Regions from separate parts of the Enterobacter sp. PL_is514 genome, predicted to be linked through region 1. Evidence: predicted binding sites of a transcription regulator. Region 1 holds the regulator's gene; each other region holds the start of a gene.
What was found. The regulator CRP, encoded in region 1, controls carbon source genes, mostly activating them, when cyclic AMP is high. The targets are predictions, from matches to a motif close to ATGTGANNNNNNTCACAT.

Region 1 (10,820 bases):
ATCTGAGTAGAATAGGGCGGCATTTTTTTCGGGAGCCGCCATGATTCTGCTGATTGATAACTACGATTCCTTCACCTGGAACCTTTACCAGTATTTTTGTGAACTGGGTGCAGAGGTGGTTGTTCGTCGCAACGACGAGATCGATCTCGCCGATATCGAGACGCTGGCTCCTCAGAAAATCGTTATTTCACCGGGGCCCTGCACCCCGTCGGAGTCGGGTATTTCACTGGAGGTTATCCAGCACTATGCCGGCAGGCTGCCGATCCTGGGCGTCTGTCTGGGCCATCAGGCGATTGCCCAGGCGTTTGGCGCCACCATCGTGCGCGCCGCCAAAGTGATGCACGGTAAAACCTCGCCGGTCACCCACACGGGCACCGGAGTGTTCACGGGGCTCAATAATCCGTTAACCGTGACGCGCTACCATTCCCTGGTCATTGACCCGTCGACGTTGCCCGACTGCTTTGAGGTCACCGCCTGGAGCGATACGCAGGAGATCATGGGGATTCGCCACCGCGAATGGGATCTCGAAGGCGTGCAGTTCCATCCGGAAAGCATCCTCAGTGAACAAGGGCACGCGCTGCTGGCAAATTTCCTCCATCGCTGAATAACTGTTGCCTTGCTGTGATTTTTTATGCATATTTTGTGATTATATTTTCACAATCACTGTGACATAAAATGGATGGTCATGACATGGCAACTGAACAACCAGCAATTACCCGCGCGACATTCGATGAAGTGATCCTGCCGATTTATGCACCGGCTGAGTTTATCCCGGTGAAGGGGAAAGGCAGCCGCGTCTGGGATCAGCAGGGTAAAGAGTATGTGGATTTCGCGGGCGGTATTGCGGTCACGGCGCTGGGTCATTGCCATCCCGCGCTGGTGGAGGCGCTGAAAACCCAGGGGGAAACCCTGTGGCACACCAGCAACGTGTTCACCAACGAACCGGCGCTGCGCCTGGGCCGCAAGATCATTGATGCGACCTTTGCCGAGCGCGTGCTGTTTATGAACTCCGGCACCGAAGCCAACGAAACCGCTTTTAAGCTGGCGCGCTACTACGCGACAACGCGCCATAGCCCGTACAAAACCAAAATCATCGCCTTCCACAACGCCTTCCACGGACGCTCCTTCTTTACCGTCTCCGTTGGCGGCCAGCCGAAGTATTCCGACGGGTTTGGCCCGAAACCGGCTGATATCGTCCACGTGCCGTTTAACGATCTGCACGCGGTGAAAGCGGTAATGGACGACCACACTTGCGCAGTTGTTGTCGAGCCGATCCAGGGTGAAGGCGGCGTGACTGCGGCAACCCCGGAATTCCTGAAAGGGCTGCGCGCGCTGTGCGACGAATATCAGGCGCTGCTGGTCTTTGATGAAGTGCAGTGCGGAATGGGACGTACCGGGGACCTGTTTGCCTATATGCACTACGGCGTGACGCCGGATATTCTGACCAGCGCCAAAGCGCTCGGCGGTGGATTCCCGGTAAGTGCGGTCCTGACGACGCAGGAGATCGCCTCCGCGTTCCACGTCGGTTCTCACGGCTCAACCTACGGCGGTAACCCGCTGGCGAGCGCCGTAGCGGGCGCCGCGTTCGACATCATCAACACGCCGGAGGTGTTGAACGGCGTTAGCGCGAAGCGCGAGCTGTTCGTAAAACACCTGCAAAAGATTGACGAGCAGTACGACGTGTTCAGCGAGATCCGCGGGATGGGACTGCTGATTGGCGCTGAGCTGAAGCCGCAGTACAAGGGACGCGCGCGTGATTTCCTGCATGCCGCCGCTCGCGAAGGGGTGATGGTGCTGAACGCCGGGCCGGACGTGATGCGCTTTGCGCCGTCGCTGGTGGTGGAAGATAAAGACATCGAAGACGGGTTAACCCGCTTTGCCGCCGCGGTCGCGAAGATCGTAAAAGGTTAATACGCCGTCCGCTTCAACCTGCGGGTTAGCCAAATCCCGTGATGCGGACGCTGACGCCATGCCACCGAAGAAATGGTGTGCATGGTGTTCAGATGCCCCAGTACGCGCTGCAAATGCTGCTCCAGGGTGCTCATTGGCCCGTGGGTTAACGTTTCCGGCGCTTCCAGAATGTTCGAATCTCCCGACTCACCCGGCGAGTCATATTCCAGACGCTGCTGACAGCGCTGCAGCGCAATTTCACACGACTGCAGGTAGCGCTGCGCCAGATCCGGCGTCAGCATCGTGTGCTCGCGCGCCAGCGTGGTCATGGCGTTAATATGCTCGACGATAAACTGGCTGTGCGTCACCCAGAGCTTCATGTCTGCCAGATAGTGCGAGTTAAAGCCCGGCTCCTGCATTGCCTGGTTGAGTGAGTTGAACAGGGCGTTGTGCGCCTGGTTGACCTTCATGCGCTGATAAGCCAGCGGAGAGGGCTGCGGGTCGTCGCTCAGGATCAGGCGAATGGCCTGCTGGTCGGCCTCCAGCGCGTCGTGGGCATTCTGGCGCAGCAGTCCGCTTTGCCACTGCGGCCAGAGCCAGACCATACCGCCGAAGGCAATCAGGCAGCCGATCAGGGTATCGATCAGCCTGGCGACAATAAACTGTTCGCCATTGAGCGTGAGTAGCTGCAGGGTGTATACCGCCGTCACCGTGAAGCCCACCATCGCCCAGCCGTAGTTTTTGCGGATAATCAGGTAGCTCACCAGCGTGATCGCCAGCATCCCTGCCAGGGTGTAGCCTTCCGGCACGTGGAAGTGCAGCGTCACGCCCGCGATGATCAGCCCGGCCATCGTTCCGCCAGCCCGATGCAGAATACGCACCCGCGTGGCGCCGTAGCCGTTCTGGGTGACAAACAGCACGGTCATTAAGATCCAGTAGGGTTTCGGCAGATGCAGCGCCATGCCCATCAGGCTGGCGGTACTGAGCATCACGCTAATTCGTGCGGCGTTGCGCAGGGCGGACGATTTAAGCGACAGATAGCTCCTGAGCGCGGGCAATAACGGCAGGCGTTTTTGCTTATCCGCCATCAGATCGCGCGGATAGAGCGGGCGCTGGGTGCGTAGCACGCGGGCGATGCGGCTGAAGTGCCAGGCGGCAAACTGGCCGACCGGGTTATCCGGATGCTGACGGGCGATTTTCTCCAGCGCGCCCAGCTGTTTTTCCATGTTAAAGCGTGTGGGGTAGCGGTGGTAAAGAATATCGTCTGCCAGCACCCGCAGACGTGCCGAGACGGTCTGCGCGTTCCAGCGGATCACCGCTTCGGCGTGGCTGCGCTCGACCAGCTTTTGCACCTCCTGCGGGTGGTGCAGGCTCACGGAGATATGCTCCTGCAGATCCAGGCCTACCTGGAAGGTGCGCAGCAGCCGTTTGTATTCGTGGTTCTTGTTGGCGGCGAGCATATGCAGCTGCTGATAGCACTGGCTTATCAGATCCACCACCTTCTGCTGGCGCGTCAGCAGGGGCGGTAAGGATTTTTCCGGATCGGTATGCTGGGTCAGCAGGGTGTATTTGGCTTCGCAGTAATCCGCAAGCTGCACATAGAGCAGGCTCAGGGATTCACGCAGCGGCTGCTCCCGCCACAGCCAGAACCAGAACCAGTTAAACAGGCCGTACCATAATGTCCCCAGGGCGTAGATCAGCAGCGGCTCCCACACCGGCATATTCCCGGCGAGGCTCAGCGTGAAAATGGCCGCAATCAGCGACGCGGGAAGCAGGCGGGCGTGCAGAGAACTGATTTCCGCCGTGACGCCGAGGGTCATCGCCAGCACGGTCAGGATCAGCGGCAGCGGAATATCACGAGCCAGTAAAAGCTGTACGGCGAGGCTACAGCCCGCAAACAGGCAGCCGCCGATAATCAGGCGTTTGAAAAAGCGCTTATGCGGCGTGTCCAGACCGGCGATGTTGCAGCAGGCAGGCACGAGGGAAAACAGCAGACCTTGCTGAAGATGTCCGAGGATCAGGCCTATGGCCACAGGAAGACACAACACCAGCGTTTGTCGCAGTGCGTAGTTAACTTCCGGGTGATAGATCAGCCTGCGCCACATGGGGAGTAGAGACAAAAACGGCGTGACACCTTGCGATGGCACGCCGTTTAAGCGGAATTAACGCGTTCCGTAAACCACGATGGTTTTACCGTGGGCAGAGATCAGGTTTTGATCTTCCAGCATTTTCAGGATACGGCCCACTGTTTCACGGGAGCAACCGACGATCTGACCAATTTCCTGACGGGTAATTTTAATTTGCATGCCGTCCGGGTGGGTCATAGCGTCTGGCTGTTTCGCCAGGTTCAGTAGGGTCTGTGCGATACGGCCTGTCACGTCCAGGAAGGCGAGGTTGCCCACTTTCTCTGAGGTGACCTGCAGACGGCGCGCCATCTGGGAAGAAAGACGCATCAGGATGTCAGGGTTAACCTGAATCAGCTGACGGAACTTCTTGTAAGAAATTTCAGCCACTTCACATGCTGTCTTTGCACGAACCCAGGCGCTACGTTCCTGGCCCTCTTCAAACAGGCCCAGTTCACCGATGAAATCGCCCTGGTTCAGATAAGAAAGGATCATCTCTTTCCCTTCTTCATCTTTGATCAGCACTGCCACCGAGCCTTTAACGATGTAATACAACGTTTCCGCTTTTTCACCCTGGTGAATCAGCGTGCTCTTTGATGGGTACTTATGAATGTGGCAATGAGACAAGAACCATTCGAGAGTCGGGTCTGTTTGCGGTTTGCCAAGCACCATGCGCTGTTATCCTCTGTTATAAGCTGTCACCAGAGTCATCAGATGCATCCGGACTCTGGGGTTGCAATCGAATTCTTACCCATACCCTGGGAAGTCGGCTACCGTAACGTTTCGCAGCCAGTAAAGTTTGATGTCCTCTGCATACATGTGTAACGTCAATGTATTACTGTAGCATCCAGAGTGTTTTAGCATAGCTTTCGCCGCGTGTCTCCTGGTGTCTCGCTTCAGCATGATGCAGGTCGCCTTCCATTGCGAGAAATGTAACGCACGCGTAATCTGTCACCAAAAATGCAACGTTGGAGTTTAAGAATATGCAAGCGCGCGTGAAATGGGTTGAAGGTTTAACGTTCCTGGGCGAGTCCGCGTCAGGACACCAGATTTTGATGGACGGTAACTCCGGCGATAAAGCGCCAAGCCCAATGGAAATGGTGCTGATGGCGGCAGGGGGATGCAGCGCCATTGACGTGGTGTCGATTCTGCAAAAAGGTCGTCATGACGTGACGGATTGTGAGGTTAAACTCACGTCAGAACGTCGCGAAGAGGCGCCACGCCTGTTCACCCATATTAATCTGCACTTTGTGGTCACCGGTAAAGAGTTGAAGGACGCAGCGGTCTCGCGTGCGGTGGATCTGTCTGCGGAGAAGTACTGCTCTGTGGCGTTAATGCTGGAGAAAGCGGTAAAAATCACGCATTCGTATGAAGTGATCGAGGCTTAATTATTGGGGCATCGTGCGTGTTGATGCCCTCACCCTAACCCTCTCCCACAGGGAGAGGGAACATGTTCACGCGATCTGCTTCCCTTCCATCAGTCGCTCCACCAGCGGCGTCATGATGAGCTCCATCGCCAGCCCCATTTTTCCGCCCGGCACGACTAACGTATTCATGTGCGAAATAAACGAGCCCTGCAGCATGGCCAGTAGCCAGGGGTAATCAATGCCTTCGAGATTGCGGAAATGGATCACCACAAAGCTCTCATCAAGGGACGGGATACTTTTGGCGGCAAACGGGTTGGAGGTGTCCACCGTCGGCACCCGCTGGAAGTTGATATGGGTGCGGGAGAACTGCGGTGTCAGGAAGTTGATGTAATCTTCCATGGAGCGCACCACCGAGTCCATCACCGCCTCTCGTGAATGGCCGCGCTCGCTCATGTCGCGCGTCAGCTTCTGGATCCACTCCAGGTTAACGATAGGGACCACGCCGACCAGCAGGTCCACGTGGCGCGCCACGTCGTGTTGAGGAGTGACCACGCCACCGTGCAATCCTTCGTAAAACAGCACGTCGGTGGGTTCCGGCAGCGGTTGCCACGGGGTGAACGTCCCCGGCACCTGATTCCAGGGAACGGCTTCATCATAGGTATGCAGATACTTGCGGGACTGCCCTTTGCCGCTCTGACCGTACTCTATAAAGGTTTGTTCCAGCAGGCCGAAGTCATTGGCTTCCGGGCCGAAATAGCTGATGTGTTTACCCAGATCGCGCGCTTTACGGATGGCCATATCCATCTCCGGACGCGTGTAGCGGTGAAAGCTGTCGCCTTCGACCTCCGCCGCACGAAGATTCAGCTGGGCGAAAATCTTGCGAAAGGCGAGGCTGGTGGTGGTGGTTCCCGCACCACTCGACCCCGTAACGGCAATAACCGGATGTCTGGCAGACATAGCAACTCCCTGACTGAAAAGGGTGGAAGATCAGCCGTGAAACGCGTTGCGGGGCATGATATTGACCGTCTCATGCAGTTCTGACCACACCAGCACCACGTCGCCGCTTTTCAGCTGGCGCTTTACATCGTTGACCTTTTGCTCAAGCGAGCGTTCCTGTTCACCATAATCGGTGCCTTCGCGTAATACAAAGCTTTCAATCAGATTATCGAGCGTTTCGGGAGCCAGATCCTGCCAGGGAATAATCATTTTGCACCGTCCAGATAAGGGGTTAGCCAGTCAGGAATACGCGTCTCAAGCCACATTTTCGGGCGGCGCAGCGTACCGCCGATAAACCCGACGTGGCCGCCGTGCTCGGTCAACTGATAGTGAACGTTGTCGGGCAGGAATTCCTGAGCGGGGATCGAGTGATGATCCATAAACGGGTCATCTTTGGCATGAATGATCAGCGTCGGCTGCGTGATCTTGCTGAGCAGCGGCATGGCGCTGCACTGACGATAATAGTCAATCGCATCGGCGAAGCCGTGGATTTTCGCGGTGATCAGGTCGTCGAACTCGCGAATACGGCGCACCTTTTTCAGCTGACGCAGGCTGACCGGCAGGGTATCCGGATAGGCTTTCAGCTTACGCGCCGCGTTGGCCTTCAGCAGGTTGAGCAGGTAGCGCTGATAGACGCGGGAAAAGCCTTTATCCATGTGGTAGCTGCACTGCTCCAGCATAAACGGTGCGGAGACAATGACGGCGGCATCCAGCGGGACGGTTTCACCCTCTTTGGCCAGCAGGCAGGCCAGCATATTGCCGCCCAGCGAGTAGCCCACCGCGGCGGTCGGCACGGTGCCAAAGTTGTCCCGCAGCCAGTGTAAAAACCACGTTCCGTCTTCGGTTTCACCCGAGTGATAAATGCGTTTCTGACGATTCGGTTCGCCGCTGCAGCCGCGAAAATGCATCACCACGCCGAGCCAGCCGCGCGCTTTTGCCGCCTCAATTAACCCGTGTGCATATGGGCTGTGCAGGCTGCCTTCCAGACCGTGAAAGACCACCAGACGCGGCTTATGGCGGGCCTGCTCCGGCGCTTCGCTCCAGGCGAGATCCAGAAAATCACCGTCTGGCAGGTCAAGCCGCTGCCAGTGTGGGGTGAACTGAACCTTGCGGCGGATCAGTCGCGGCAGCATGGTCTGCAAATGGCGATTGGCCACGCCGCGCATAGGCACGAACTCAGTGCTGTCTTCGGCCGCAATGTCGAAGTCTGATGGAATGATTTGGGTCATAAGGGCGATGCTGATTCTTGTCAGAAATTTACGGTACTTTCCGAATTGTACCCCGTTTAGCCTGGTTTTCCGAAACATGAACTGATCCCGATCACAAATCTTTACCTTGATTATTACTCTCAGGCTAATGATTCCACTCTACGCTTAATTGATGCCTTTCTCACCAGAGCGCACACTTTACTCAACGTTAAGCAAATCAAAATGATTAGCTGAATCAGGAGGTTAATAATGTTATCTGGGCAAACACCCACCCGGCAATGGAACACGCGACGCAGCGAAAAAGCGCGTCGCCTGGCGTCCGTACCGGTGCAGGGCAAGGTACTGCCAACCGGCGATCTTGTCGCCATGCTGGAAAAACTGATCGCGCCTGGCGACAAGGTCGTTCTGGAAGGTAACAACCAGAAGCAGGCGGATTTCCTTTCCCGCTCGCTGGCCGAAGTGAACCCGCAAATTGTCCACGACCTGCATATGATCATGCCGAGCGTCGGCCGCAGCGAGCATCTGGATATCTTCGAGAAAGGCATCGCCCGCAAGCTGGATTTCTCCTTCTCCGGAACGCAGAGCCTGCGAATCTCCCAGCTGCTGGAAGACGGTCAGCTCGAAATCGGCGCAATTCACACCTACATCGAACTTTACTCACGTCTCTACGTCGACCTGTCGCCCAACGTGGCGCTGATTGCCGGCTTTAAAGCCGACCGCAAAGGCAACCTCTACACCGGGGCGAGCACCGAAGATACCCCGGCGCTGGTGGAAGCCGCTGCGTTCCACGACGGCATCGTCATCGCGCAGGTGAACGAGCTGGTGGACGACGAATGCGAGCTGCCGCGCGTGGATATCCCGGGCTCCTGGATCGATTACGTCGTGGTTGCCGACAAGCCGTTCTTTATCGAACCGCTGTTCACCCGCGACCCGCGCCTCATTAAACAGGAACATATCCTGATGGCGATGATGGCCATCAAAGGCATCTACGCGGAGCACCAGGTGCAGTCCCTGAACCACGGTATCGGCTTTAACACCGCAGCGATCGAGCTGCTGCTGCCCACCTACGGCGAACAGCTCGGCCTGAAGGGCAAAATCTGTAAACACTGGACGCTGAACCCCCATCCGACGCTGATCCCCGCCATCGAAAGCGGTTGGGTGGAGAGCGTGCACTGCTTCGGCGGCGAGCTGGGGATGGAAGAGTACATCCGTGCTCGTCCGGACGTCTTCTTTACCGGTGCCGACGGCTCTATGCGTTCCAACCGTGCCTTCTGCCAGCTGGCAGGTCAGTACGCGGTGGATATGTTTATCGGCTCTACGCTGCAGGTAGACGGTTACGCCAACTCCTCAACCGTGACCCGCGGTCGTCTTTCCGGCTTCGGCGGTGCGCCAAACATGGGCCATGACCCGCACGGTCGCCGCCACGCCACGCCGGCCTGGCTGAACATGATCACCGAGCCGGACCCGATGCAGCGCGGTAAAAAGCTGGTCGTGCAGATGGTCGAAACCTTCCAGGCAGGCGTGAAGCCAACCTTCGTGGAAAAACTCGATGCCGTAGACGTGGCGAAAGCCTCCGGCATGCCGCTGGCACCGGTGATGATTTACGGAGATGACGTGACGCACGTGCTGACGGAAGAGGGGATTGCCTACCTCTACCGGGCGAAAGATCTGGAGGAGCGTCGGGCCATGGTTGCCGCCGTCGCGGGGATCACCGACATCGGCCTGGGCGTGGACGCCAAACGCGTGGCGGAACTGCGCCAGAGCGGCAAGGTTGTGTATCCGGAAGATATGGGGATTCGCCGCACTGACGCCACCCGCTCTCTGCTGGCTGCGGGCAGCGTGTCTGACCTCGTTGAGTGGTCCGGCGGTTTGTATAACCCACCTGCGAAATTCCGGAGCTGGTAATGAAACTTCTCCCCCAGATTCAGGTTGAAGGCGGTGCCGAATGGCTGGCGCGAACCGCCACGCAGTGTCTGATTGACGAAGCACGTTTAAGCCCGAAACCCGGTCTGGTGGACAGTCGGGGGAACGGCGCGCACCACGATTTATCCCTTGCGCTGATGGAGCGCTCCGCGCACAGCCTGACCTCCACGTTTCAGGCGCTGGCGCAGCAAAGCTGGCAGCGTCCGGCAGATATTGCGCTTCGGCAAACCGTCGGGCGACTCGGTCGCGAAGGCGAGCAGCAAATGATGTCCGCAACCGGGGGCGTAAACACCCATCGCGGCGCGATTTGGGCGCTGGGGTTGCTGGTCAGCGCGGTGGCGATGCTCGGCGGTGATGCCAGGGCGCAAGATGTCGCCCGCACCGCCGCGCAGCTGGCAAAGCTACCGGACGAGGCGGCGCCCAAAGTGTTCAGCAAAGGCCTGCGCGCCACGCACCGCTACCGCGTGCCGGGCGCACGCGAAGAGGCGCAGCAGGCGTTCCCGCACGTTATGCAGCGCGCATTGCCGCAGCTTCGCCTCAGCCGTCTCAACGGCAGCAGCGAAACGCATGCCAGGCTCGACGCGCTGATGGCGATCATGACGTCGCTCACCGACACCTGCGTGCTGTCGCGCGCCGGAATGGAGGGGCTGGACGCCATGCAGAGCGGTGCCCGTGCGGTACTGAACGCCGGAGGCTGTGCAACGGCGGCGGGCCAGCAGGCGCTGGCGAGCCTGGACCGTCAGATGCTGGCGCTTAACGCCTCACCGGGCGGCGCTGCCGACCTGCTTGCCGCCACGCTGTTTCTCGACCGCGTCGAAACGCCTTATTCAAAGCATTAAGAGGATGTTATGGAAAAAATTACATTGACCGTGCCCGCCAGTCGCGAAGTAAGCGGCAGGGCGCTGGCAGGGGTTGTCGGCTCCGGGGATATGGAGGTGTTGTTCGCCGCCGAACCGGGCCAGACCTTAACCATTGATATCACCACTTCAGTAGACAATAGCCGTGGCCGCTGGGAGGCACTGTTCAACCGTCTGCAGACGGTCAGCAGCCTGCCGGCAGGCAAACTGACCATTCATGACTTCGGCGCGACGCCGGGCGTGGCGCGCATTCGCATCGAACAGGTTTTTGAGGGGGTGAGCCATGCGTGATGACAGCAGCTTTATCGAACTAAAAGCGCGCCAGCGCGCGCAGGCCCTGCTGGATGACGGCAGCTACCGCGAACTGCTGGATCCGTTTGAAGGCATTATCTCTCCGTGGCTTGGGCCGCAGGGGATTGTTCCTCAGGCCGATGACGGCATGGTCGTCGCAAAAGG
Region 2 (10,820 bases), on a different contig from region 1:
TGGTACGGCCAGTAAACGCAGCGACGAGCTGCGCATCCGTGCCAGCAACCTGGATTTGGCCGCCATTGAAGGGCTGCGCTCGATGGCGGCAAAGCTCTCTCCCGATCTCGGCGAGATCTGGCTGGCAACGCAGCCGAGCGGGAAGATAGACGCTCTGGCGCTGGATATCCCGCTCCAGGCGACGGAAAAAACCCGCTTCCAGGCAACGTGGAAAGATCTTGCCTGGAAGCAGTGGAAGCTGCTGCCGGGTGCAGAGCACTTTAGCGGCAAGCTGGAAGGCAGCGTGGAAAACGGCAGGCTGACGGTTGATATGCACGACGCCAAAATGCCTTACGAGACGGTCTTCCGCGCGCCGCTAGAAATCAAACAGGGCAGCGCGGTGCTTAACTGGCTCCGTAACGACAAGGGTTTCCAGCTTGATGGACGCCATATCGATGTGAAAGCCAAAGCGGTGCACGCGCGCGGCGATTTCCGCTATCTGCAGCCTGAAGGGGATGAGCCGTGGCTGGGTATTCTCGCCGGGATCAGCACCGATGATGGCTCTCAGGCCTGGCGCTACTTCCCGGAAAACCTGATGGGAAAAGCGCTGGTAGACTATCTCAGCGGGGCGATTCAGGGCGGTCAGGCGGACAATGCCACGCTGGTTTACGGCGGTAATCCCCATCTGTTCCCGTATAAACATAATGAAGGCCAGTTCCAGGTGCTGGTGCCGCTGCATAACGCCACCTTCGCGTTCCAGCCGGGCTGGCCCGCGCTGAAAAACCTGGATATCGAACTTAATTTCCTCAATGACGGCCTGTGGATGAAGTCCGACAGCGTGGCGCTGGGCGGCGTGACGGCCAGTAACCTGACGGCCAACATTCCGGACTACTCAAAAGAGAAGCTGCTGATTGATGCCGACATCAACGGTCCCGGCAAGGCGGTGGGACCGTACTTTGAGGAGACGCCGCTGAAAGAGTCGCTGGCCGCGACGCTTCAACAGCTGCAGCTTGATGGCGATGTGAATGCTCGCTTACATCTTGATATCCCGCTGGACGGCAAGATGACCACCGCCAAAGGCGACGTCCGTCTGAAGAACAACAGCCTGTTCATTAAACCCCTTGAGAGCACGCTGAAAAATCTCAGCGGGCAGTTCAGCTTTGAGAACGGTAACCTGAAGAGCGAGCCGCTTACGGCGAGCTGGTTTAATCAGCCTGTTAATATTGACTTCACGACGACCGAGGGTGAAAAGGCCTATCAGGTAGCCGTCAATCTGGACGGTAACTGGCAACCATCACGTATGGACGTCCTGCCGAAGCCCATTGAGGCGTCAGTGGAGGGGGCGGTTGCCTGGCAGGGTAAAGTGGCAATCGACCTGCCTTATCACGCGGGTGCCCAGTATAAGGTCGACATCACGGGCGATCTGAAAAACCTTCAGAGCCAGCTGCCTGCGCCGCTGGATAAACAGGCCGGACAGCCGCTGCCGGTAAAGCTGAACGTCGATGGCAACCTGAACAGCTTCGCGCTGACCGGCAGCGCGGGTGGGACAAACCACTTCAACAGCCGCTGGCTGCTTAACCGCAAGCTCACCCTCGACAAAGCCATCTGGACAACGGATAGCCGCTCCACGCCGCCGCTGCCGGAGCAGACGGGCATTGAGCTGAATCTCCCGCCGATGGACGGTGCTGAGTGGCTGGCGCTGTTCCAGAAAGGCGTTGGGCAAAACGTTGATGAAACCGCCCAGTTCCCACAAACCATTACCGTACGTACGCCGTCGCTGATGCTGGGCGGACAGCAGTGGAACAACCTGAGCATTGTCTCGCAGCCTGGCGCTAACGGCACGAAGGTGGAGGCCCAGGGCAGAGAGATCAACGGTACGCTGACCATGCGCAATCACGCGCCGTGGCAGGCGGCGATCCGCTACCTCTACTACAACCCGGCAAGCGCCGCGAGCGGGAAAGACAAACCGGCAGAGACGTCGCCGCTGAGTCATACCTCCCGCGTCGATTTTAGCGGCTGGCCCGATCTCCAGCTGCGCTGTGCGGAGTGCTGGCTGTGGGGGCAGAAATATGGCCGCATCGACGGTGATTTTGCCATCCAGGGAAACACGCTTACGCTCTCCGGCGGCCTGGTTGATACCGGATTTGGCCGCATGACGGCCGCAGGGGAATGGGTGAATAACCCGGGCGAGCAGCGGACGTCCCTGAAGGGCGACATTAAAGGCAACAAACTGGATGCGGCAGCCAGTTTCTTTGGTATCAGCACGCCGCTGCGCGGCTCGTCATTTGATGTCGATTACGATCTTCACTGGCGTGATGCCCCGTGGAAGCCGGATGAGGCCTCGCTTAACGGCATTCTGAAAACCCACTTCGGCAAAGGTGAGATCGCCGACGTGAGTACGGGGCGTGCCGGACAGATCCTGCGCCTGCTGAGTTTTGACGCGCTGCTGCGCAAGCTGCGCTTCGATTTCAGTGATACCTTCAACGAAGGTTTCTACTACGATTCCATCCGCAGTACGGCGTGGATCAAGGACGGCGTTCTGCACACGGACGACACGCTGGTGGATGGCCTTGAAGCGGATATCGCCATGAAAGGCTCCGTTAACCTCGTGCGTCGCGAACTGGATATGGAAGCCGTCGTGGCACCGGAAATTTCCGCGAGCGTGGGTGTGGCGGCAGCTTTCGTGGTGAACCCGATTGTTGGTGCGGCGGTGTTTGCCGCCAGTAAAGTGCTGGGGCCACTCTGGAGCAAGGTCTCCATTCTGCGCTACCGCATTACCGGTCCGGTAGATAAACCGCAGATTAACGAGGTGCTGCGCCAGCCGCGCAAAGATGCACAGCAATGATTTGACGTGGGCAGGTAATTGCCTCACTCTCAATAAATACGATCTTTATACCGCCACGGGCGGCAACGAACGAGTAGCAATACGATGAGTCTGAACCTGGTAAGTGAACATTTGCTCGCAGCGAACGGCCTGAGCCATCAGGACCTGTTCTCCATTCTTGGTCAACTGACCGAACGCCGTCTCGACTACGGCGACCTTTATTTCCAGTCGAGCTATCACGAATCCTGGGTTTTAGAAGACAGCATCATCAAAGATGGCTCCTACAACATCGACCAGGGCGTCGGCGTCCGTGCCGTCAGCGGCGAGAAAACCGGTTTTGCCTATGCCGATCAGATTAGCCTCACCGCACTTGAGCAGAGCGCGCAGGCCGCGCGTACCATTGTGCGTGATACCGGCGATGGTCGCGTGAAAACCCTCGGAGAAGTGCAGCACTCTGCGCTCTATACCAGCATCGATCCGCTGCAGAGCATGAGCCGTGAAGAGAAGCTGGATATCCTGCGTCGCGTGGACAAAGTCGCCCGCGCGGCGGACAAACGCGTGCAGGAAGTTTCAGCCAGCCTGAGCGGTGTGTATGAACTGATTCTGGTGGCGGCAACGGACGGCACCCTGGCGGCAGATGTTCGCCCGCTGGTGCGTCTCTCCATCAGCGTGCAGGTTGATGAGGACGGCAAACGCGAGCGCGGCTCAAGCGGCGGCGGCGGTCGTTTCGGCTATGACTGGTTCCTGGGCGACGTTGACGGTGAAGCGCGCGCTGACGCGTGGGCAAAAGAAGCCGTGCGTATGGCGCTGGTGAATCTGAATGCCGTCGCGGCGCCGGCGGGCTCATTCCCGGTGGTGCTGGGTGCTGGCTGGCCGGGCGTATTGTTGCATGAGGCGGTAGGCCACGGCCTGGAAGGCGACTTTAACCGTCGCGGGACGTCCGTGTTCAGCGGACAGATCGGGCAACTTGTCTCCTCGGAGCTGTGCACCGTGGTGGATGACGGCACCATGCGCGATCGCCGTGGCTCGGTGGCTATCGACGATGAAGGTACGCCAGGCCAGTACAATGTGCTGATCGAAAACGGCGTGCTGAAAGGCTACATGCAGGACAAACTCAACGCGCGCCTGATGGGGGTTGCGCCGACGGGCAACGGACGCCGTGAATCTTACGCGCATCTGCCGATGCCGCGCATGACCAACACTTACATGCTGCCGGGCAAATCCACGCCGCAGGAGATTATCGAATCCGTTGATTACGGTATCTTTGCGCCAAACTTTGGCGGCGGCCAGGTGGACATTACCTCCGGTAAGTTTGTCTTCTCTACTTCAGAAGCGTACCTGATCGAGAAGGGCAAAGTGACCAAAGCGGTGAAAGGTGCAACGCTGATTGGCTCCGGTATTGAAGCCATGCAGCAGATCTCGATGGTTGGTAACGATCTGAAGCTGGATAATGGCGTGGGCGTCTGCGGTAAAGAGGGCCAGAGCCTGCCGGTTGGCGTGGGCCAGCCAACGCTGAAAGTGGACAACCTGACGGTGGGCGGCACAGCCTGACCTGACTCCTTCATAAAAAAGGCGCTACATCAGTAGCGCCTTTTTTTTTAGCGTAAGTGACCCAGCGGTATCTCCGGATCCGGCTCGTGCGTGATGCGGTTACGTAAATCACGACGAATGATTTCTATCGACCAGAACCAGACCAGATGGCCCACGATCTCTGACACGTGTTCATACCACGGCAGCTCAAATAGCGGTGGCGTCAGCCCCATCAGCGGGAAGGAGATCATATGCACAAAGAGCTGAGCTAACGCACCCGCCAGCAAACCCTGCCAGAGTTTAATTTTCGGGAAGACTTCAGCAACGACACAATACCCGACAGCGAAGACGATTGAGAAAATAATATGCGTCACGCCGACCCAGTTAAATATATGTCCGGCAAATGTATAAACCGCTGCGTTAGGATCAACAACACCCAGCCAGTCACGTAAAAATACATAGGGAGGGTTTAAAAAATTACGTGAACAGTCAATCTGGCTTGCGGCTCTTATTAATTGCTCAGGCCCGCATGCGCCGGTAAATAGATCGGTGGGACTGCGTGGCGGAAGCGGCACTTCGGCTCCCCATTTGACAAACGCGGAGACAATCCCTGCAATTAAACCGACGAATGCGGCGAGCCCATAGCGCCTGCGTGAAGGCGGTGTTTGTTCAAATAGATTCATTTCTTTTCCTTGTTTAATGTCATCCTGCGGAATACATTTTATTATTCATATAAGCAACAAATTAATAACAGTCTGAACAGCAGACTGTTTATAAAGTAAAGGGCGGGCGGCGGCAGTGTCAATTAGCTATTCCTGATAGTGACGAAGGAATATTCCAGATTGCAGAGGGGGTTTATCCTGGAAATATTCATCGCTCATATACTTTCAGGGATAAATCGATTATTCCTTCCTTCTTCCCCGCATCCCCTGAAACAGCTCCGCCACGTCCACAAAATACTCGGTCAGATAGTTAATACACACCTGTACCTTGAGCGGGAGTTTGTCTTTTTCGGTATACAGGGCGTACACCGGGCGCGGATCGGACTGGTAGCGTGGGAAGAGGATCTCCAGCACGCCGCTGTTGATCTCGTTGATCACCCACATCAGCGGCACGTAGGCGATCCCGGCGCCGGCCACCAGCCAGCGCGAAATGGTCATCGGATCGTTAGTGACAAAACGCCCTTCCGGCAGCAGTCGGGTGGAGATCCCTTCCGGGGCGATCAGCTCAAATTCATTGTCGGGCCGCACGCTGTACTCCAGCCATGAGTGGTTAGTGAGGTCGGCGGGTTTCTCCGGAACACCGTACTGCGCCAGATAGCTTTTCGATGCACAGACCACCATCGGCATGCTGCCCAGCCGACGCGAGAACAGGCTGGAATCCTGCAGCGCGCCGACGCGGATCACCACGTCCAGCCCGTCGGCAATCAGATCCGGCGCCGGGATACCCGTCACCAGATTGACGGTAAGCCCGGGGTACTCTTTCAGCATATCCGCGGTCATGGCAGCGAGAACATTTTGTGCCATAGTTGAAGAACACCCGATGCGCAGCGTGCCGATGGGGGTGTTGTTGAAGGCATAAAGCTGTTCGTGAACATCCTGCACTTCAAGCAGCATGCGGCGACAGCCCTGATAGTAAATTTTACCCGCTTCCGTCAGCCCAATGCTGCGGGTGCTGCGGTTGAGCAGCTTGACCTGAAGCTCATCTTCCAGTTTGGACACCGTCTGGCTGATGGATGAGACGCTCATCTGAAGCTGGCGTGCAGCGGCGGTAAAGGAGCCCAGTTCAACCACTTTGGCGAAGACCGACATGCGTTTTAAACGTTCCATTGTTCACTCTGGCTTAAAAGTGATTTAGATCACATATTATAGATAACAGCATAACAGTTACGTTAATATATTATTTATTACATAACGGCTGCGCCATTCTCGCCCGGCGTTTCTTGCTCTCCTGCGATGGCGTGCGCTAAAAAATTCTGAAGCCTGCACTCTCTCTAATCAAGGTCAACATGAGTCTGTTTCCCGTTATCGTGGTGTTTGGTCTGTCGTTCCCACCGATATTTTTCGAGCTTCTTTTATCACTGGCGATCTTCTGGCTGGTGCGCAAGGTGCTGGTCCCTACCGGGATCTACGATTTCGTCTGGCACCCTGCATTGTTCAATACCGCGCTGTATTGCTGCCTGTTCTATCTGATATCGCGCATGTTTGTCTGAGGTTGATGTGAAAACGCTAACAAGAAAAATCTCCCGCACTGCCATTACTACGGCGCTGGTTATCCTCGCCTTCATCGCTATTTTCCGCGCCTGGGTCTATTACACCGAATCACCGTGGACGCGTGATGCACGCTTCAGCGCCGATGTGGTGGCCATCGCCCCTGACGTGGCCGGTCTTATCACGGCGGTCAACGTCCACGACAACCAGCTGGTGAAGAAAGATCAGGTCCTGTTCACCATCGACCAGCCTCGTTACCAGAAAGCGCTGGAAGAGGCGGAAGCGGACGTGGCCTATTACCAGGCGCTGGCTGCGGAGAAACGCCGCGAGGCTGGCCGCCGTAATCAGCTGGGCGTTCAGGCAATGTCCCGTGAAGAGATTGACCAGTCCAACAACGTGCTGCAGACCGTGCTCCACCAGCTGGCGAAAGCGCAGGCAACGCGCGATCTGGCGAAGCTCGATCTGGAGCGCACCGTGATCCGTGCGCCGTCGGATGGCTGGGTGACCAACCTGAACGTCTACGCCGGGGAATTCATTACCCGCGGCTCAACCGCCGTGGCGCTGGTGAAACAGAACTCCTTCTACGTGCTCGCCTATATGGAAGAGACCAAGCTGGAAGGCGTACGTCCAGGATATCGCGCGGAGATCACGCCGCTGGGTAGCAATCGCGTCTTTAAAGGCACCGTCGACAGCGTTGCCGCAGGGGTGACTAACTCCAGCAGCTCTAACGATGCCAAAGGGATGGCGACGGTAGATTCCAACCTCGAGTGGGTGCGTCTGGCCCAGCGCGTGCCGGTGCGCATCCACCTGGATGAACAGCAGGGAAATCTGTGGCCTGCGGGTACCACGGCGACGGTGGTGATTACCGGTGAAAAAGACCGGGATGCCAGCCAGGATTCATTCTTCCGTAAAATTGCCCACCGCCTGCGCGAGTTTGGTTAATCGACATGGGTATCTTTTCCATCGCCAGCCAGCACATTCGCTTCGCCGTGAAGCTGGCGTGCGCCATCGTGCTGGCGCTGTTTGTCGGCTTCCACTTCCAGCTTGAAACCCCTCGCTGGGCGGTGCTGACGGCTGCGATTGTCGCGGCGGGTCCGGCCTTCGCCGCGGGCGGGGAGCCCTATTCTGGCGCGATCCGCTATCGCGGGATGCTGCGTATCATCGGGACGTTTATCGGCTGCTTCGCGGCGCTGACTATTATTATTCTGATGATCCGCACCCCGCTGCTGATGCTGATGGTCTGCTGTATCTGGGCAGGTTTCTGCACCTGGATCTCGTCTCTGGTGAAAGTGGAGAACTCCTACGCCTGGGGGCTGGCGGGCTATACCGCGCTGATTATTGTCATTACCATTCAGTCTGAACCGCTGCTCGCCCCACAGTTTGCGGTGGAGCGCTGCAGCGAGATTGTGATTGGTATTGTCAGTGCAATCGTCGCTGACCTGCTGTTCTCCCCGCGCTCCATCAAGCAGGAAGTCGACCTTGAGCTTGACGCGCTGATGGTTGCCCAGTACCAGCTGATGCAGCTCTGCATTAAGCACGGCGACAGCGAAGAGGTGGATAAAGCCTGGAGCGGGCTGGTACGTCGTACGCAGGCGCTGGAAGGGATGCGCAGCAACCTTAATATGGAGTCCTCGCGCTGGGCTCGCGCGAATCGTCGCCTGAAGGCCCTCAACACGGTCTCTCTGACGCTGATTACCCAGGCATGTGAAACCTATTTGATTCAGAACACCCGACCGGAAGCGGTCACCGATACGTTCCGCGAACTGTTTGCCGAGCCGGTGGAAACCGTGCAGGACGTGCACAAGCAGCTTAAGCGCATGCGTCGGGTGATTGCCTGGACTGGGGAGCGCGACACGCCGGTGACGATCTACACCTGGGTCGGTGCCGCGACGCGCTATCTGCTGCTGAAGCGCGGCGTGATCGGGAACACCAAAATCAGCGCGGCGGAAGAAGAGGTGCTGCAGGGCGAAGTGGTGATCAAGGCGGAATCCGCCGAGCGTCATCACGCCATGGTCAACTTCTGGCGTACCACGCTGGCCTGTATGCTCGGCACGCTGTTCTGGCTGTGGACGGGCTGGACGTCCGGCAGCGGCGCGATGGTGATGATTGCCGTCGTGACCGCACTGGCGATGCGTCTGCCTAACCCGCGAATGGTCGCCATTGATTTCCTCTACGGCACCATTGCCGCCCTGCCGATAGGCGCGCTCTATTTTCTGGTCATCATCCCGTCGACGCAGCAGAGCATGCTGCTGCTCTGTATTAGTCTGGCGGTAATGGCGTTCTTTATCGGTATTGAAGTACAAAAGCGGCGCCTGGGATCGCTGGGGGCGCTGGCAAGTACGATTAACATCATCGTGCTCGATAACCCGATGACCTTCCATTTCAGCCAGTTCCTCGACAGCGCGTTAGGTCAGCTGGTGGGCTGTTTCCTGGCCATGATGGTGATACTTCTGGTTCGGGATAACTCGCAGGCAAGAACGGGCCGCGTGCTGCTGAACCAGTTCGTGTCGGCTGCCGTGTCGTCGATGACAACCAATACCGCGCGCCGTAAAGAGAACCACCTGCCCGCGCTCTACCAGCAGCTGTTTTTACTGCTGAACAAGTTCCCGGGCGATATCGCGAAGTTCCGCCTGGCGTTAACCATGATCATCGCGCACCAGCGTCTGCGTAACGCGCCCGTGCCGATCAACGACGATCTGTCGGCCTGGCACCGCCAGTTACGTCGTACCGCCGATCACGTGCTTTCCGCCAGCAGCGATGACAAACGGCGTCGTTACTTTACGCAGCTGCTTGAAGAGCTCGATATCTACCAGGAGAAGCTAAAGCACTGGGAAGCACCGCCTCAGGTGACCGAGCCAGTAGGACGGCTGGTGTTTATGCTGCAGCGCTACCAGAATGCCCTCACGGATAACTGACTGAAGTAAAAAACCGACGCCAAAAGCGTCGGTTTTTTTGTGGCTATACTTATTCCAGCACGTTCTTACATTTCAGGAAGGGAGGACACATGACGACCCAGGCGCTTCAGGATCACATCCTTTTTCAGACCGGTTATCTGGTCAACGGGATCTGGAAAACGCTGGACACGACGTTCGATGTACTTAACCCCGCGACCGGGGAAGTCATCGCTAAAGTCGCGAAGGCGGGTAAAGCACAAACCGAAGACGCTATCGCAGCGGCCACCAAAGCCTTCCCGGCCTGGCGTGCCAAAACCGCAAAAGAGCGTTCGGCGATTCTCTACCGCTGGTACGAACTGATTATTGAGAATAAAAGCTGGCTCGGGCGGTTAATGACCACCGAACAGGGCAAACCCCTGAAAGAGGCGGAGGGAGAAGTCGAGTACGCCGCCAGCTTTATCCAGTGGTTTGCCGAAGAAGCCAAACGCGCGAACGGTGAAATTATTCCGCCGATCAAACCCGGCTCACGCATTCTGGCGACCCGTGAACCCATTGGTGTGGTCGCGGCGATTACGCCGTGGAACTTCCCGATGGCCATGCTCACCCGCAAGTTAGGCCCGGCGCTGGCAGCAGGATGTACCGGGGTGATCAAACCGGCCAATAACACACCGCTTAGTGCCTTTGCGCTGCTTACCCTGGCAAAACAGGCCGGCGTACCCGACGGCGTGCTCAACGCCGTGGCCGGGAATACGCATGAAATCAGCGATGCGATTATGGCAAGCCGGGACGTGCGTAAAATCTCCTTTACGGGTTCAACCTCCGTCGGCAAAACGCTGGTGCGTAACGCCGCAGAAACCATGAAGAAAGTCTCGATGGAGCTGGGGGGAAATGCTCCTTATATCGTTTTTGAGGATGCGGATATCGACGCAGCGGTTAAGGGGGCGATCGCCAACAAGTTCCGCAATGCCGGGCAGGTCTGCGTCAGCGTGAACCGTTTTTATATTCAGGAAACCGTCTACGACAAATTTGTTAATAAACTTGCCGATGCGGTGAATGGGCTGAAGGTGGGGAATGGTCTTGACGAAGGGGTGATCGTCGGGCCGCTGATTGAACCTTCTGCGGTCAACAAGGTGCGTGAGCATGTCGACGATGCCGTTGCCCGGGGCGCAACCGTACTGGCTGGGGGTAAACCCCATCCGCTTGGTGGGAATTTCTGGATGCCAACCGTACTGGGCGACTGCCATGAAGGCATGAAGCTGGCAGAAGAAGAGACGTTTGGCCCGGTGGCGGCGTGCTTCCGTTTCACCTCGGAAGATGAAGTTATCCAGCGCGCCAACAACACGCCCTATGGGCTGGCGGCTTACTTCTATACCCAGAATCTCT
Region 3 (10,820 bases), on a different contig from region 1:
GACCTGAATCCCCTGCGCGCTCAGCTGCGAGAACACGCTGTTGATGCCCTGCTCGCGCAGCACTTCCACTTCCAGCGTCGAGGTATCGACAAGACGATACTGATACCCTTCCAGCTTCGGCAGCGGGCTCTTTGCCGCCAGATCGAGAATGAAGGTTTCTGATTTCAGCTTGGAGAGCAGGTTCTTCATCGAGGTGTTTTCCACCAGCTCGCCGTGCTGAATGATGCCGATGTTGCGGCACAGCATTTCAGCCTCTTCAAGGTAGTGGGTGGTCAGAATAATGGTGGTGCCTTTGTCGTTGAGATCTTTCAGGAAGCCCCACATGGAACGACGAAGTTCGATATCGACACCCGCCGTCGGCTCATCAAGGATCAGCAGCTTTGGCTCGTGCATCAGCGCGCGGGCAATCATCAGGCGGCGCTTCATCCCGCCGGACAACATCCGCGCGCGTTCGTTACGCTTTTCCCACAGATCGAGCTGCTTGAGGTATTTTTCGCTCCGCTCCAGGGCCTCTTTACGCTCGACGCCGTAATAACCCGCCTGGTTAACGACGATCTGCTGCACCGTTTCAAACGGATTGAAGTTGAACTCCTGCGGCACCAGACCCAGCTGGCGCTTGGCGTTCACCACATCTTTTTGCAGGTCATAACCAAAGACGCTCACCCGGCCGGAGGTTTTATTGACCAGCGAACTGATGATCCCAATGGTGGTCGATTTCCCCGCCCCGTTCGGCCCCAGAAGCGCATAAAAATCACCGGCCTCTACTTTTAGATCTATTCCGCGCAGCGCCTGAACGCCGCCCGGATAGGTTTTTTTAAGCTGCTCAAGCTCCAGTGCAATTGCCATGAAATTAACTTACCTTCCGTTCTGACACACGTTGTGTGGTTTCATTAAAAGTCGGGTTACCCTATAGTAGCGCAACGCAATTACTCGGTTACAGGTCGCTAACCTCCATGAACAACATAGATACACTCATCAGCAACAATGCACTATGGTCAAAAATGCTGGTGGAGGAAGACCCCGGATTTTTTGGAAAACTCGCGCAGGCGCAAAACCCACGCTTTCTCTGGATTGGATGCTCCGACAGCCGCGTACCGGCGGAGCGCCTGACCGGCCTCGAGCCCGGCGAACTGTTTGTTCACCGCAACGTGGCTAACCTGGTGATTCACACCGATCTCAACTGTCTTTCTGTTGTTCAGTATGCCGTGGATGTTCTGCAAGTCGAGCACATCATCATTTGCGGCCACTACGGCTGCGGCGGCGTGCAGGCGGCGGTTGAAAACACGGAACTGGGGCTCATTGATAACTGGCTGCTGCACATCCGCGACATCTGGTTCAAACATAGCTCACTGCTGGGCGAAATGCCGCAGGAGCGTCGCATGGATACCCTGTGCGAACTCAACGTGATGGAGCAGGTGTATAACCTGGGCCACTCAACGATCATGCAATCGGCGTGGAAACGCGGGCAGAAGGTCTCGATCCACGGCTGGGCGTACGGCATTCACGACGGTCTGCTGCGCAATCTGGAAGTGACTGCCACCAACCGGGAAACGCTGGAGCAACGTTACCGTTCGGGAATTGCCAACCTTCAGCTTAAGCATGTGAACCATAAATAAAGCCGGGGATTTTCTCCCTCTCCCTGTGGGAGAGGGCCGGGGTGAGGGCATCAGCCCGCAATTACTCGTCCAGCAATACCACTTTCCCAACATACGGCAGATGGCGATAGCGCTGCGCGTAGTCAATACCGTAACCGACGACGAACTCGTCCGGGATAGAGAAACCGACAAACTCTACCGGCACCTGCACTTCACGGCGGTCAGGCTTATCCAGCAGGGTGCAAATCGCCAGCGATTTTGGCTCACGCAGGCTCAGGATCTCGCGCACTTTTGACAGCGTGTTGCCGGAGTCGATGATGTCTTCCACGATCAACACATCTTTACCACGAATATCTTCATCCAGATCTTTCAGGATTTTCACATCACGGGTGGTGGACATGCCGCTGCCGTAGCTGGAGGCGGTCATAAAATCGACCTCATGGGGCACATGCACTTCACGGCACAGGTCCGCCATGAACATGAAAGAGCCGCGCAACAGACCGACCAGCACCATTTCACTGCCGCTGTCCTTGTAATGTTCGGTGATTTGACGACCCAGTTCGGCGATACGCGCTTTGATCTCGGCTTCCGGGATCATCACTTCAACAGTATGTTTCATATTACTAACCAAATGATTTTGATGAAAATCTCTCAATACGGATGAGTTAATATCCAGCACTGATACGCAAGCCAGCCATTATATCAGCAAATGGATAACCCTGGCGTATGAGTTATAAAAAGCAAATATTGTGATTCCGATCACACTTGTTAATACCTATAATTAGTTGCTAGCAAATTATTAACAAAAACTGACGAGTACACTTTCTATGGCTGAAACAAACTCTAAACAGCCGCGTCTACTGGTGACATTAACAGCGGCGTTCGCAGCCTTCTGCGCGCTGTATCTGTTAATCGGTGGCGTCTGGCTGGTCGCGATCGGCGGCTCCTGGTACTACCCGATTGCGGGCCTGGTTATGCTTGGCGTAACCGTCCTGCTCTGGCGTAGAAAACAATCTGCACTGTGGCTGTATGCCGCACTCCTTCTTGCCACCATGATCTGGGGCGTCTGGGAAGTCGGCTTTGACTTCTGGGCGCTGACGCCGCGCAGCGACATCCTGGTCTTCTTCGGTATCTGGCTGATCCTGCCGTTCGTGTGGCGTCGCCTGATTGTGCCTTCCAGCGGTGCTGTGGCGGGCCTGGTTGTTGCCCTGCTGATTACCGGCGGCATTCTGACCTGGGCCGGTTTTAACGACCCGCAGGAGATCAACGGTACGCTGAACGCAGAATCGACGCCTGCGGCGGCTATCTCGCAGGTGGCGGACGGCGACTGGCCTGCGTATGGTCGTAATCAGGAAGGTCAACGCTACTCTCCGCTGAAGCAGATCAACGCGGACAACGTTAAGAACCTGAAAGAAGCCTGGGTATTCCGTACCGGCGACCTGAAGATGCCGAACGATCCGGGCGAGCTGACCAACGAAGTCACCCCGATCAAAGTGGGCAACATGCTTTATCTGTGTACGGCGCACCAGCGTCTGTTCGCGCTCGACGCGGCCACCGGTAAAGAGAAATGGCACTTCGATCCGCAGCTAAACTCCAACCCGTCCTTCCAGCACGTGACCTGCCGTGGCGTCTCTTATCACGAAGCGCGCGCCGATAACGCGAGCCCGGAAGTGGTTGCCGACTGTCCGCGCCGCATCATGCTGCCGGTGAACGATGGCCGTCTGTTCGCCATCAATGCCGAAACGGGCAAGCTGTGCGAAACCTTTGCCAACAAAGGTATCCTGAATCTGCAGACCAACATGCCGGACACCACGCCGGGTCTGTATGAGCCAACCTCGCCGCCGATCATCACCGATAAAACCATCGTGATTGCCGGTTCGGTAACGGATAACTTCTCCACGCGTGAAACCTCCGGCGTTATCCGCGGTTTCGACGTGAATACCGGTAAACTGCTGTGGGCCTTCGACCCGGGCGCGAAAGATCCGAATGCGATCCCGTCGGACGAGCACACCTTTACCTTTAACTCGCCAAACTCCTGGGCCCCGGCTGCGTATGACGCGAAGCTGGACCTGGTCTACCTGCCGATGGGCGTTACTACGCCAGATATCTGGGGCGGTAACCGCACGCCGGAGCAGGAACGTTATGCGAGTGCTATCGTGGCGCTGAACGCGACCACCGGTAAGCTGGCGTGGAGCTATCAGACCGTACACCACGATCTGTGGGATATGGATATGCCGTCCCAGCCGACGCTGGCGGACATTACCGTTGACGGCAAAACCGTTCCGGTGATTTACGCCCCGGCCAAGACCGGCAACATCTTCGTTCTGGATCGCAGCAACGGCAAGCTGGTTGTGCCGGCACCGGAAAAACCGGTTCCGCAGGGTGCGGCGAAAGGCGATTACGTCAGCAAAACCCAGCCGTTCTCTGACCTGAGCTTCCGTCCGAAGAAAGACCTCAGCGGGGCAGACATGTGGGGTGCCACGATGTTTGACCAGCTGGTGTGCCGCGTGATGTTCCATCAGCTGCGCTATGAAGGCATCTTCACGCCGCCTTCTGAGCAGGGCACGCTGGTCTTCCCGGGTAACCTGGGGATGTTCGAGTGGGGCGGGATCTCCGTTGACCCTAACCGTCAGGTAGCGATCGCCAACCCAATGGCGCTGCCGTTCGTTTCCCGTCTGATCCCACGCGGTCCAGGCAACCCAATGGAGCAGCCGAAAGACGCGAAAGGCAGCGGTACCGAAGCCGGTATTCAGCCGCAGTATGGCGTACCGTTCGGCGTAACGCTGAACCCGTTCCTGTCGCCGTTTGGTCTGCCGTGTAAACAGCCTGCCTGGGGTTACATCTCCGGTCTGGATCTGAAAACCAACCAGATCGTGTGGAAAAAACGTATTGGCACCCCGCAGGACAGCATGCCGTTCCCGATGCCGGTTCCTGTGCCGTTTAATATGGGTATGCCGATGCTGGGTGGCCCAATTTCCACCGCCGGTAACGTGCTGTTCATCGCGGCAACCGCAGATAACTACCTGCGCGCGTACAACATGACCAACGGTGAAAAACTGTGGCAAGGCCGTCTGCCGGCTGGCGGACAGGCTACGCCGATGACCTATGAAGTGAATGGCAAGCAGTACGTTGTCATCTCTGCGGGCGGTCACGGTTCGTTTGGCACGAAGATGGGCGACTATATTGTCGCGTATGCGTTGCCTGACGAAGGCAAATAAAAGCAAAACGGCAACCTCGGTTGCCGTTTTTGTGTTTGTTCCCTCTCCCTGTGGGAGAGGGCCAGGGTGAGGGCATCAGGCCGCACTGTTTTAAACAGTGAACCCGAGCATCATCCCCGTATCTTCATGCTCCAGCAGATGGCAGTGCGCCATATAGGCAAACTCCTTCGGCGCGTCGTGGTCAAACTTCACCAGCACCTCGCTGACGCCGCCTTCCACTCTCACCGTATCTTTCCAGCCCGCGCGATGCGCATCCGGCGCTTTGCCGTTCTCAGAAAGAATGCGGAACTGGGTACCGTGGATATGGAACGGATGCAGCATCATGTCCCCTTCACCTGAAATCACCCAGCGCTCAAACTGCCTTTTTGTCGCAGCAAACATCGGCGTGTTCATGTCAAACGCTTTACCGTTGATCATATTGGCGTTGTGGAAATCAAAGCCATGGTCGCCGTGATCCATGTTCCCCATGCCGCCCATTTTGCCGTGGTCCATATTCATATGACCCATCATCTGCCCGTGATGCATCCCCGCCATCGCCTTATCGCCATATTTCGCCATCAGCGCCTGCATGCCCATCATATCGAGCATCGGGTTCATGGAGAGCTGCAGCTTACGCTGCGTAAGACCATCAAGCGACGGGAGTGCTGGCAGAGTGGTTAACGTATCAGGCAGCGTGCCGGAAGCGGTCACCAGTAACGGCTGAATACGCAGCACCGGATGCGGCTTGTCAAACGGTGCGACCGCCATCCCCATCTGGCTAACCGGCAGGGTCACAAGATCAAACGCCTTGCCGTCGCTGATATCCACCAGCACCTCGAAGCGCTCGCCCATCAGCATCGGCAGTTCGCTTACTTTTTCCGGCTCCGGCAGAAGTCCACCGTCGCTTGCCACTACGTACAGCGGACGCTTATCGCTGGTGGCGAAGTTGAGTGAACGCGCGTTACAGCCGTTCAGCAGACGCAGGCGCAGCCAGCCTTTCGGCGCGGCATGCTGAGGATAAATGGCGCCGTTGGTCAACAGCGTGTCGCCAAACCAGCCTACCGCCGCGCTCATCACGTCCAGCTGGTAGTCAATTTGCCCGTCCGCGGTGAATTTCTTGTCCTGCACAATCACCGGCACGTCGTCGATGCCCCACTGTTTCGGCAGGCGCAGCAGGCGACTCTCGTCGTCTTCAATCAGCACCAGTCCCGCCAGCCCCATCGCCACCTGATGGCCCGTTTTGCCATGCTGATGCGGATGGAACCAGCAGGTTGCCGCGCGCTGGTCGGGCGTAAAGGTGACGCTGCGCGTGCCGCCCGCTTTGATGACGCCCTGCGGCCCGCCGTCTACCTCACCCGGCACTTCCAGCCCGTGCCAGTGCAGCGTCGTCTCTTCGGCAAGCGTGTTGTGGATATCCACCGTCACCGCTTTCCCTTTGCGCAGCTGTAGCGCCGGGCCGAGCAGATTGCCGTTATAGCCCCAGGTCGTCGCGTTGTCCGCACCGAACAGCGTGTTGCCGGACTGAACAACAAGCTTGATACGGCTACGGGCATCCGCGGTCAGCAAGTCAGGGATGGGTAAGGCAGGCCTGTCAGCCGCGAAAACCGCGCGGCTCCAGAGGGGTAATGCGCTGGCAGCACCCAGCGCAACGGAATATTTTAAAAAATCACGACGTTGCATGTTCATTTCCTTATTTCCAGCAGGCGATCTTTTGAGCATAAACCCTCCCCTTACCGGAAGGTCAAGTCAAGCGGCAATAATAAAGATCGTCGCACTGGCATCAAGTATGCTAACGTTAATTTTCCGTGAAGAAGTGGTAGAAGCAATGAAGACGTTTTTCAGGACAATTTTGTTCGGTAGCCTGATGGCAATGTGTGCGAACAGCTATGCGCTAAGTGAAAATGAAGCGGAAGATATGGCCGATTTAACGGCGGTTTTTGTATTCCTGAAAAATGATTGCGGCTACCAGAATTTACCCAACGGGCAAATTCGCCGCGCGCTGGTCTTTTTTGCCCAGCAGAACCAGTGGGATCTCAGCAACTACGACAGCTTCGACATGAAGGCGCTCGGCGAAGACAGCTACCGCGACCTAAGCGGTATTGGTATCCCCACTGCCAAAAAATGCAAAGCGCTGGCTCGCGACTCACTCAGCCTGCTCGCCTACGTCAAATAACCTTCCCGACGCCCCCTGTTGAACCTCTGACCGTGCAACCGCGGTTAGAGTTAGCTATCATGTTTCGCTCATTTTTTGTGGGCGTAACGGATGTTTACACAGGAGGAGTTCGCTATGGCCGACCACACGTTGTGGCATGAAACCTTGCATGACCAGTTTGGTCAGTACTTTGCCGTTGATAACGTGCTCTATCATGAGAAAACCGATCACCAGGATCTGATCATCTTCGAGAATGCTGCCTTTGGCCGCGTGATGGCGCTGGACGGCGTCGTGCAAACTACCGAGCGAGATGAGTTTATCTATCATGAGATGATGACCCACGTCCCGCTGCTGGCGCACGGCCACGCGAAGCATGTTCTGATTATCGGCGGTGGCGACGGCGCAATGCTGCGTGAAGTTTCCCGCCATCGTTCCATTGAAACCATCACCATGGTGGAAATCGATGCGGGCGTCGTCTCTTTCTGCCGCCAGTACCTGCCCAACCACAATGCCGGCAGCTACGACGATCCGCGCTTTAGCCTGGTGATTGACGACGGCGTTAACTTCGTTAACCAGACCTCGCAGACCTTTGACGTGATCATCTCCGACTGCACCGACCCTATCGGCCCCGGCGCGTCACTGTTTACCTCCTCCTTCTACGAGGGCTGCAAGCGCTGCCTGAACCCGGGCGGGATCTTCGTCGCCCAAAATGGCGTCTGCTTCCTGCAGCAGGATGAAGCGCTGGATAGCCATCGTAAGCTCAGCACCTATTTCGATGATGTCAGCTTCTATCAGGCCGCTATTCCGACGTACTACGGCGGGATCATGACCTTTGCCTGGGCGACGGATAACGACGTATTACGTCATCTTTCCACCGAAATTATTCAGGCCCGCTTCCATCAGGCCGGTCTTCAGTGCCGATACTACAATCCGGCTATTCATACCGCAGCGTTTGCTCTGCCGCAGTACCTGCAAGACGCATTATCCACTAAGGGGGTGAGCTAATTGAAAAAGCTTAAACTGCATGGCTTTAACAACCTGACCAAAAGCCTGAGTTTTTGTATTTACGATATCTGCTATGCCAAAACAGCGGAAGAACGCGATGGTTACATCGCCTATATCGACGAACTCTACAACGCCAACCGTCTGACCGAGATCCTGTCAGAAACCTGTTCCATTATCGGCGCCAACATCCTGAACATCGCCCGACAGGATTATGAACCCCAGGGCGCCAGCGTGACCATCCTGGTCAGCGAAGAGCCGGTCGATCCCAAGCTTATCGACAAAACGGAACACCCGGGCCCGCTGCCGGAAGTGGTTGTTGCCCACCTGGATAAAAGCCATATCTGCGTCCATACCTACCCGGAGAGTCACCCGGAAGGTGGGCTGTGTACGTTCCGCGCCGATATTGAAGTGTCGACCTGCGGCGTGATTTCCCCGCTCAACGCGCTGAACTATCTCATCCATCAGCTGGAATCGGATATCGTCACGATTGATTACCGCGTGCGCGGTTTTACTCGTGATATCAACGGCATGAAGCACTTCATCGACCACGAAATCAACTCTATTCAGAACTTCATGTCCGAAGACATGAAATCGCTGTATGACATGATGGACGTGAACGTGTACCAGGAAAACATCTTCCATACCAAGATGTTACTTAAGGAATTCGACCTTAAGCACTATATGTTCCACACGAAGCCGGAAGATTTGAGCGAAGAAGAGCGTAAGGCGATTACCGACCTGCTCTGGAAAGAAATGCGCGAGATCTACTACGGCCGTAATATTCCGGCCGTGTAAGTGTTGCCCGGAGCAGGGACGCTTCGGGAAGTTACCGCTGTTTCATAAACTCGCGGTAGGCATTCACCACCTGAAGGAAGTCTTCTACGCCGCACATCGACAGGCTCTCTTCGTCGTAGTAGCTCATCCCCTCTTCCATCTCGTCACCTGAAAACTCGAGCTGGTTGGCGCGCACCATGACCTCTTCACCGTCCATCCACAGCGTGTATTCATGACCGGCGCGCTGCCAGGAGCGTTCACTGCCTTTCACCGTATTTGCCGCCTGTTCAACCTCATCAAGAAGTGCGAGATTTTCTTTCACCTCTTCGTTAAACCAGTGTCCAACGGCTTCGTGGCCCATCGACATACGCACTTTCACCACTCCGGTGATGTCGCGCAGAAATTCGTAATCCATAGTGTTTTCCTCTGCAAAGCCATTAAGGTAATTATCGCAGCAGCGAGGAAGAAAAAAAGCGTGAGAGGTGGGAGGAATGAAAATAAAAAGGTGAGAGCAAGACCCTGCGGCCTGATGCCCCCACCCCGTCCCTCTCCCACGGGAGAGGGTGCAAACACTAAAAACCGTCTCGTAGAGACGGTTTTGCTGTTTATACCGCCGTCTGGAAGATAACCCCGTCAGCCTTCTCGGTGTACTGAGAGAGCTGGTCGAAGTTCAGATAGCGATAGGTATCCACCGCGGTCTTATCCACCTGAGCCACAAAGGTCTGGTACTCTTCCGGCGTTGGCAGTTTGCCAATCAGCGCCGCAACCGCCGCCAGCTCCGCAGAGGCCAGGAAGACGTTCGCACCGGTACCTAAACGGTTCGGGAAGTTACGGGTCGAGGTGGAAACCACCGTCGCGCCGTCGGCGACGCGCGCCTGGTTGCCCATACACAGGGAACAGCCAGGAATTTCAATACGCGCCCCGCTCTTACCAAACACGCTGTAGTAGCCCTCTTCGGTCAACTGAGCCGCGTCCATACGGGTTGGCGGCGCCACCCACAGACGGGTTGGCAGCTGGCCTTTGTGGGTATCCAGCAGCTTGCCAGCCGCACGGAAGTGGCCGATGTTGGTCATGCAGGATCCGATGAACACTTCGTCGATCTTCTCGCCCTGAACTTCGGACAGCGGACGCGCGTCGTCCGGATCGTTCGGTGCACACAGGATTGGCTCTTTGATATCCGCCAGATCGATGTCGATCACCGCCGCGTACTCTGCGTCAGCATCGGCTTCCAGCAGCTGCGGATCGGCCAGCCATTTCTCCATGCCCTGGATACGACGCTCCAGCGTACGACGGTCGCCGTAGCCTTCTGCAATCATCCACTTCAGCAGCACGATGTTAGAGTTAAGATACTCAATAATCGGCTCTTTGTTCAGCTTGATGGTACAGCCCGCAGCAGAACGCTCAGCGGAGGCATCGGTCAGCTCGAACGCCTGCTCAACCTTCAGATCCGGCAGACCTTCGATTTCCAGGATACGGCCAGAGAAGATGTTTTTCTTCCCTTTCTTCTCAACGGTCAGCAGACCCTGTTTAATCGCATACAGCGGGATCGCGTGAACCAGGTCGCGCAGGGTGATACCCGGCTGCATTTTACCTTTGAAGCGCACCAGCACCGATTCCGGCATATCCAGCGGCATCACGCCCGTCGCCGCAGCAAACGCCACCAGACCGGAGCCCGCCGGGAAAGAGATACCGATTGGGAAACGGGTATGGGAGTCACCGCCGGTACCCACGGTATCCGGCAGCAGCATGCGGTTCAGCCAGGAGTGAATTACGCCGTCGCCCGGACGCAGGGAAACGCCGCCGCGGTTCATGATGAAGTCTGGCAGCGTGTGGTGCGTGGTCACGTCAACCGGCTTCGGATACGCCGCCGTGTGGCAGAAGGACTGCATCACCAGGTCAGAAGAGAAGCCCAGGCACGCCAGGTCCTTCAGTTCGTCACGGGTCATTGGGCCAGTGGTGTCCTGAGAGCCTACGGAGGTCATCTTCGGCTCACAGTATGCGCCAGGACGAACACCGGCGACGCCGCAGGCGCGACCGACCATTTTCTGCGCCAGAGAGTAACCGCGATTGCTTTCCGCCACGTCTTTCGCGTGACGG

Region 2: a site for CRP is predicted at 6,180-6,197, ahead of aaeR (HTH-type transcriptional activator AaeR). Genes of this name have one in related genera too.
Region 3: a site for CRP is predicted at 2,343-2,360, ahead of hpt (hypoxanthine phosphoribosyltransferase). Genes of this name have one in related genera too.

The regions. Positions count from the first base shown of each region.
Region 1 covers NZ_JBVPGN010000029.1:17,322-28,141, reverse strand. The annotation lists gene AC0TNG_RS08650 (putative adenosine monophosphate-protein transferase Fic) at 1-10, shown strand, start outside; gene pabA (aminodeoxychorismate synthase component 2) at 41-604, shown strand; gene argD (bifunctional acetylornithine/succinyldiaminopimelate transaminase) at 691-1,911, shown strand; gene AC0TNG_RS08635 (YccS/YhfK family putative transporter) at 1,908-3,995, opposite strand; gene crp (cAMP-activated global transcriptional regulator CRP) at 4,053-4,685, opposite strand; gene AC0TNG_RS08625 (OsmC family protein) at 4,997-5,401, shown strand; gene AC0TNG_RS08620 (phosphoribulokinase) at 5,468-6,337, opposite strand; gene AC0TNG_RS08615 (YheU family protein) at 6,368-6,586, opposite strand; gene AC0TNG_RS08610 (hydrolase) at 6,583-7,605, opposite strand; gene mdcA (malonate decarboxylase subunit alpha) at 7,834-9,489, shown strand; gene AC0TNG_RS08600 (triphosphoribosyl-dephospho-CoA synthase) at 9,489-10,346, shown strand; gene mdcC (malonate decarboxylase acyl carrier protein) at 10,356-10,655, shown strand; gene AC0TNG_RS08590 (biotin-independent malonate decarboxylase subunit beta) at 10,648-10,820, shown strand, end outside.
Region 2 covers NZ_JBVPGN010000027.1:31,683-42,502, forward strand. The annotation lists gene yhdP (AsmA2 domain-containing protein YhdP) at 1-2,824, shown strand, start outside; gene tldD (metalloprotease TldD) at 2,909-4,354, shown strand; gene AC0TNG_RS04230 (YagU family protein) at 4,402-5,016, opposite strand; gene aaeR (HTH-type transcriptional activator AaeR) at 5,236-6,162, opposite strand; gene aaeX (p-hydroxybenzoic acid efflux pump operon protein AaeX) at 6,342-6,545, shown strand; gene aaeA (p-hydroxybenzoic acid efflux pump subunit AaeA) at 6,553-7,485, shown strand; gene aaeB (p-hydroxybenzoic acid efflux pump subunit AaeB) at 7,491-9,458, shown strand; gene AC0TNG_RS04255 (NAD-dependent succinate-semialdehyde dehydrogenase) at 9,548-10,820, shown strand, end outside.
Region 3 covers NZ_JBVPGN010000033.1:81,309-92,128, forward strand. The annotation lists gene AC0TNG_RS13450 (ABC transporter ATP-binding protein) at 1-846, opposite strand, end outside; gene can (carbonate dehydratase) at 954-1,616, shown strand; gene hpt (hypoxanthine phosphoribosyltransferase) at 1,678-2,214, opposite strand; gene AC0TNG_RS13465 (glucose/quinate/shikimate family membrane-bound PQQ-dependent dehydrogenase) at 2,423-4,813, shown strand; gene cueO (multicopper oxidase CueO) at 4,904-6,472, opposite strand; gene AC0TNG_RS13475 (YacC family pilotin-like protein) at 6,618-6,965, shown strand; gene speE (polyamine aminopropyltransferase) at 7,080-7,949, shown strand; gene speD (adenosylmethionine decarboxylase) at 7,950-8,744, shown strand; gene yacL (protein YacL) at 8,776-9,138, opposite strand; gene acnB (bifunctional aconitate hydratase 2/2-methylisocitrate dehydratase) at 9,329-10,820, opposite strand, start outside.